One region of the Sphingomonas sp. BL-S-28 genome, then DNA from elsewhere that is predicted to be linked to it. Evidence: predicted binding sites of a transcription regulator. Region 1 holds the regulator's gene; each other region holds the start of a gene.
The links. The regulator LexA, encoded in region 1, represses DNA repair genes until DNA is damaged. The targets are predictions, from matches to a motif close to GTTCCNCNCTTGTTCT.
Positions count from the first base shown of each region.

Region 2: the regulator LexA is predicted to act here: its motif matches at 1,264-1,279, upstream of uvrA (excinuclease ABC subunit UvrA).
Region 3: the regulator LexA is predicted to act here: its motif matches at 1,218-1,233, upstream of ACZ1JC_RS05450 (putative DNA modification/repair radical SAM protein).

Region 1 is NZ_CM145483.1:51,616-53,883, reverse strand. It holds gene ACZ1JC_RS00280 (molybdopterin molybdotransferase MoeA) at 1-577, shown strand, start outside; gene lexA (transcriptional repressor LexA) at 690-1,388, shown strand; gene ACZ1JC_RS00270 (ComEC/Rec2 family competence protein) at 1,552-2,268, opposite strand, start outside.
Region 2 is NZ_CM145484.1:1,544,844-1,547,111, forward strand. It holds gene ACZ1JC_RS16070 (UrcA family protein) at 367-765, opposite strand; gene uvrA (excinuclease ABC subunit UvrA) at 1,291-2,268, shown strand, end outside.
Region 3 is NZ_CM145483.1:1,296,990-1,299,257, reverse strand. It holds gene ACZ1JC_RS05450 (putative DNA modification/repair radical SAM protein) at 1-1,168, opposite strand, end outside; gene ACZ1JC_RS05445 (TolB family protein) at 1,565-1,864, shown strand; gene ACZ1JC_RS05440 (nuclear transport factor 2 family protein) at 1,922-2,268, opposite strand, start outside.

The DNA of each region.
Region 1 (2,268 bases):
GGTCTCGGTCGACAGAATCGGCCCGGTGGGCGACGATCTCGATGCCCTGATCCACGCCTTCGAATCGGCCGGCGACGCGGATGTCATCGTTACCAGCGGCGGCGTTTCCGTTGGCGATCATGATCTCGTCCGTCCCGCACTCGAAGCATGGGGTGCCGATCTGGATTTCTGGCGCGTGGCAATCCGGCCCGGCAAGCCATTGCTGGTGACGCGAAAAGCGCGTGGCCAGCGCGCGCAGATCGTGATCGGATTGCCGGGGAATCCGGTCTCCAGCCTCGTAACCGCATACCACTTCATGTTGCCGGCTCTTCGCGCGTTGCTCGGCGCCCGCAGGCCTGCACCGATGCCGTTGCTGGCCCGTTTGGCCGACGCCTTGCCGCCCAGCGGCGATCGACGCGAATTCGTGCGCGGCCTTTGGGATGGCGAAGCCGTCAGCGCCCATAGCGTGCAGGACAGCAGCGCCTTGGTCTCTCTGGCCACAAGCAATGTTCTTATCGATCGCCCCGCCAACGCCCCCGCTGCCAATCGCGGGGATACGGTTTGGGTGTACTTGCTCCAGAATGGCGGTATTGCTTGACGTTACCGGATTCGTTGCTTAATTGTTCCCTCATTGTTCGCGAACGAACCTCCATGTGTTCTTCGTGAAGGGAACAGACCGCCAATCTCGGCGAAGCAGGTGAGGCAGCCAGATGTTGACGCGCAAGCAGCACGAATTGCTCCGGTTCATTCAGGTGCGCCTTGAAGAGAGCGGGGTCTCGCCCAGCTTCGAAGAAATGAAGGATGCGCTGGACCTCAAATCGAAGTCGGGCGTTCACCGGCTGATTTCGGCGCTGGAGGAACGCGGCTTTATCCGTCGTCTCCCCAATCGGGCCCGCGCCCTTGAAGTGCTTCGCCAGCCTGACGATGTGACCAATAAGGGCCCTGCTGCCGCCACTACGCCTGCGACACCGCGAGAAGCGCCCGCTGCTCTGCGCACGGCTCCACGGGCTCCGGAACCGGCCAACGACGTAATCGAGATACCGCTACACGGCCGCATCGCCGCCGGCGTTCCGATCGAGGCAATCGAAGGTCAGGCGATGCTGCCGGTGCCGGCAGCCCTACTGGGTTCGGGGGATCACTATGCGCTTGAGGTTTCTGGTGATTCGATGATCGAGGCCGGTATTCTCGATGGCGACCTGGCGCTTGTTAAGCGCACCGATACGGCGCGCGATGGGGAAATCGTGGTGGCCCTCATCCGCGGTGAGGAAGCCACCCTCAAGTATCTCCGCCGCGAAGGGCCAAAGGTTCGGCTCGATCCGGCGAACGCCGCATACGAGCCCCAGATTTACGGCGCCGGGGAAGTGCAGGTTCAGGGCAAGCTCGCAGGCATTTTGCGCCGCTATCACTGACAAGGGGTACGGACCCGATCGCCGGACTGGCATCGCCGCACAGGCTCGCGGCATTCTTGGGGTGTTTTCCAATCGGGTGAAAACACCGGATGGTTCGGAAAACGGGACATACGGGAGTTGGAGGGGTTGATCCGAGGCAGTTGGATCAACCCCTCCAAATATCTCACCAGCCATGGCTGCCATGGCTTTGGGCCACCGTTCGCAGCGCCTGACCTTTCAAATCTATGACGATCCCGCCCGTTTGCTTCAGCATGGGACGATCGATTTTCAGCCATCGCGGCTTGCAGCTTTGCGGCAGCGAGCGATCTGCGATGACGATATCCACGCGGCCACAGGCGCGTGCCAGCGAAGGGATCGGCACATAAGCATCGCTGCGTGCGATCAGAACATGCCACATCCTCTCGCCTCGCCAGAAGGCGGTCGCGCAAAAGTCGTCATTGCATCGGACCTCATGCTGTCCGGGCAGCGCGAGCGGCAGTTCGCGCTGCCCGGCAACTTCCAACATATTGTCCAGCGCATAGCCGCTCCTGCTCTCGCGCAGGATAGCCGGTCGCCCATCCCCCACCGCCATGCCGATATAATGGCCGTCACCACTCACCAGAATGTCGGGAGGAACGATCAGCGCCAATCCGGCGACACCCGCAAACGCCGGAACGAGACCGAGAAAGCGCACCTTCCCCGACCACAAGGCCAGCCACAAACCGCCTATGACGAAAAGGAGAAAATGCCCCGCTCCCATCACCGGAAGGAGGCGAACCGCGCCGGGAAGATCCGCAACGACATGGGCAAGTTCGAGAAGGAGCGCAATGGCGTGGCCCGCAAGCCACCATACCGGCGCTCCAAGACCGACGACGTCGAGAAGGAGCGCAATGGCCACAAG
Region 2 (2,268 bases), on a different replicon from region 1:
AACTGCTGGACATTTCCCAGCGATGGTTGACGCGACGTTTGGCCACATTGCCGTCGGACCAATCCGAATGAATGGCGGCAATGAATGGCGGCCGCGCCGGATCTTGCCGCACCCTGGTGCGACACGATTTGTCGTCCGGATCATGCAATGCAGTCTGCGTGATCCAGTCTATTTCAGGCTATTGAAATATAACTCACCCTTGTAGAAGATCAGTTCCGCAGATGGGAAAGTCATTCCAACAGGAAGTAGTCTCTGGTGTGTGCGTGTTTGCGGTCGCTACGGCCGGGTTGCCGAAAGTTTCAGCAATTCGATCCATTCGTGCGACCTTCCGGCCCGGTTGTCGTCCGGGCCGGAGGTGCGCCGCCGTTACCGCATGGCAACAACGGCAAGTGTCGGCGTGCTGGCTGCGGCAAGGTTTTGCCCCTGCGCACGGGCGGCCATGTGCTGCGCGAAGAGTTCGTCGCGGGCTGCATAGGCCCGCGTAGTGGACTCGTCCCTGCAGTCCATCATGTGGCTCAATTCGTCCAGATTGCGCACGTCGGCGGTGCCGCAGACGGTGCGAACGGCGGAATCAAGCCGTGTTGTCAGTCGATCTCGGCCGGCCTCGCTGTCAAGGTTGAGGTCGTTGTAGGTCACGAAAACGTGCGGCACGTTCGGATCGATGACGCGGTTCTTCACGACGACGTCCTCCGCGGCGGCGGGCATGGCAAGGCCAAGCGCGGCCCCGAAAAGGACGGCGGAAGCGATCATGGAATTCCTGGACATTTTGGGTTCTCCTCCTTCAAGGGCACAGTCGCATGTCCCCGGAACATCGGTTCCACGGCGCATGTGCTGCGACGACCCTGTGCGATCTGAAAAAATCCCTCTCGCACAGATGCTTGGCGCACCTGTGCTCGATAAACCCCACACTCTCAATTCGATGCAAATGTCTGCCATCGGCCCGCAACGATCGCTTCGGCTCTCCCTTGCGCACGGTGTCTACTTATTTCAAATAGATCGTCGTTTAAGCAAGAAGCGAGTCGTTATTCTTTTCGGGCAGCCTTTTTATTGCTCATATGCATGACGCTTTCAAGTCCGCGGGCCGTCGGATCGGTGAACGGCATCTAGCGACCGATGGACGACATTCCGCCGCCGACGAACGGCATCGCGTGCGACACAACCCGCGTACATGGCTCTGTTGCAATCGGGACCGTCGTTCCCACATGGCGTCGCGAACCCGCGTCTTCACCGCGCATTTCTGGCTTGCGCCCGGCTTGCGCATCGCGAACAAATCTGGAACATACCTCCCCCATGAGTCTCTCCCACATCACCGTCCGCGGCGCCCGTGAGCACAATCTCAAGGGTTTCGACATCGAACTCCCGCGTGAGAAGCTGATCGTCATCACCGGCCTGTCGGGCTCGGGGAAATCCAGCCTTGCGTTCGACACGATCTATGCGGAAGGGCAGCGCCGCTATGTGGAGAGCCTCTCCGCCTATGCGCGCCAGTTCCTGGAGATGATGCAGAAGCCGGACGTCGAACATATCGACGGCCTCAGCCCCGCGATCTCGATCGAGCAGAAGACCACCAGCCGCAACCCGCGCTCCACGGTGGCGACGGTGACCGAGATCTGGGACTACATGCGCCTGCTCTGGGCGCGCGTGGGCATTCCCTATTCGCCCGCCACCGGCCTGCCGATCGAGGCGCAGACCGTCTCCAACATGGTCGACCGGGTGATGGAACTGCCGGAGGGCACCCGTGCCTACCTGCTCGCGCCGGTCGTGCGCGGCCGCAAGGGCGAATACCGCAAGGAACTGGCCGAGTGGCAGAAGGCGGGCTACACCCGCGTGCGCATCGACGGCGAACTCTACGCCATCGAGGACGCCCCCGCGCTCGACAAGAAGTACAAGCACGACATCGAGGTCGTGGTGGACCGCATCGCGGTGAAGGACGGCATCCAGACCCGGCTTGCCGACAGCTTCGAACAGGCGCTGAAGCTGGCCGAAGGGCTGGCCTATATCGACCTGGCCGACAAAAATGTCGCTGACGTCATCCCAGCGAAAGCTGGGATCGCTGGCAGTGGTGATGCGACTACAGCGACCCCAGCTTCCGCTGGGGCAGGGGGCAAGAAGAACCTCAAGGGCGCCGGCCTGCCGCCGAACCGCATCGTCTTCTCCGAAAAGTTCGCCTGCCCGGTCAGCGGCTTCACGATCGAGGAGATCGAGCCGCGCCTGTTCTCGTTCAACGCCCCGCAGGGCGCCTGCCCGGCTTGCGACGGACTGGGTGAGAAG
Region 3 (2,268 bases), 840 kb from region 1:
TAATCACGAAAGGGCGCACTTTCCGCACCGACGACGTCAATCGTGCGAGGTCTTCCAGCCGGATCGTCCGATGCCGCCGCGCGATGATGATCGCGTCTACGGCTTTCACGCCCAGCCCCGGAACGCGCAGCATCGCCTCCCGCGGGGCGCGATTGAGGTCTACCGGAAAACTCTCCCGGAACTTGAGAGCCCAGGCCAGCTTTGGGTCGATATCCAGCGGCAACATGCCATTGAGATCGGTGGCCTGTTGCACCTCCTGCGGGGCGAAGCCGTAGAATCGCATCAACCAGTCCGACTGATAAAGGCGATGTTCGCGCATCAGGGGCGGGCGCGTCAGTGGCAGCACTGCGCTTGCTTCCGGGATTGGGCTGAAGGCCGAATAGTAGACCCGCTTGAGCGCGAAGCGATCGTAAAGCGAGCTGGCCTTGCCGACGATCTGCGCATCGCTGGCGCCATCGGCGCCGACGATCATCTGCGTTGATTGTCCGGCCGGTGCGAACTGGGGCGCCCGCGTGAAACGCCGGCTTGCGTCCCGCGCTTCCACTATGGCGCCGGAAAGCTTGTCCATGGCGCCTTCGATCACGCTGTCGTTCTTGTCGGGCGCCAGCCGGGCCAGACCGTCCCGGGTCGGCAGTTCCACGTTGATCGAGACGCGATCGGCCCAAAGTCCGGCTTGCGCCAACAGTTCGGGATCCGCCTCAGGAATGGTCTTCAGATGGATGTATCCGCGAAAATCGTGCTCCTCCCGCAAAATTCGGGCAACTTCGATGAGTTGCTCCATCGTGTGACTGGACGATTTGACGATGCCGGAGGACAGGAACAGCCCTTCGATATAATTGCGTCGGTAGAACGAGAGAGTGAGGTCCACGACCTCCTGCGGCGTGAACCGGGCGCGCCGCACGTTCGAGCTTTTCCGGTTGATGCAATAATGGCAGTCGAAGATACAATGGTTCGTCAGCAGCAGCTTAAGCAAAGAGATGCAGCGCCCATCCGGCGCATAGGCGTGGCAGATTCCCATCCCTTCAGTCGATCCGAGGCCCCGCCCGTCGCGGCTGTCACGCTTTGCGGTTCCGGACGAGGCACATGACGCATCGTACTTGGCCGCATCGGCGAGGATTTCGAGGCGTTCCTTGATCGACAGCTGGGCCTTGATCGCGAGTCGGGACATTTGTTCTTTATATGTTCCTTTCTGTCGCGGTGCAAGCGCGGGGCTCGTCGTTCCATCGATCTTCTATCGCCGCGCTTTGGCTGAGGGATGGTGTGCGGCCTGTATATAAAACCGTGCATGGACTACGACACGCATCCGCGAGAGTATCCAGTTGGGTAAATTTACTGGGTGATTGAAATCGGTAAGCACACCGACAATCCGAAATGAAATCGACAAATTGACTGTGAGAGTAATATTGTCATTACGAGCATGACGGGGATGCTATGCGTAATATGACTATAGTAGCATTTCTCGCGTTATCCTCGCGAGGCCGTTTCAGCTACGGTACCCACTCCGGCGCGCAGTGTCACCGATCCGCCAAGCCTGCATTCTCCAACAGTCGCGAACGCCGCAGCAGTGCCTCTCGATGACCTGGGCGTCGTTCGTGGCATAGTCGATGCGGCTTGGAACATCGACGGGCGGAAGGTGTTCCTGGTGACCAACCTCACCGGGCGATACTATTTGTCGAGCGTAGATGTCGCGGGCGGATGGCCGATCCAACTCATCCAGAGCGACGATGTCCAGGTCGATCTTGCACCATCGCCGGATGGCAAGGCACTCGTCTACGCGCAGGACGCGGGCGATAACGAATATTACGGCCTCTTCGTCATATCAATTGACGGGGGAGAGCGGCGGCGCCTTCCCTTCTTGCGCTGAACCATTTTGCTTCAAATCTCGATGGTGCCGTTTATGAGTTTACGGCCTAAACCATTTTCAGAGTCTTAGCTGGAGCCTGCTGTAGCTGGGATCGTCCGGAAAACGTCCGCCAATATCCAATCGCTGGCCGAGCAAACCCAAGCTCCAATCGGCGGAATCGGCATATTCGCGGAACCAGTCGGTCATCACCAGCCGCTCGATGATCCGCCACTCGTCGTTGCGCTTCTCGAAGCGATCAAGGTAGCGCCCCGCGCCGATCACATCCAGCTTGCGCCCGTCCACGGTGATACGGTGATAGCCGTAGAAGTAGGATTCGACGTCCGCGTGATCCCCGTGCATCGCAATCAGCACATTGCCGATCAGATGCATGGTCTGGTCCATCGACTGCATGGCCGGAAAGGCCC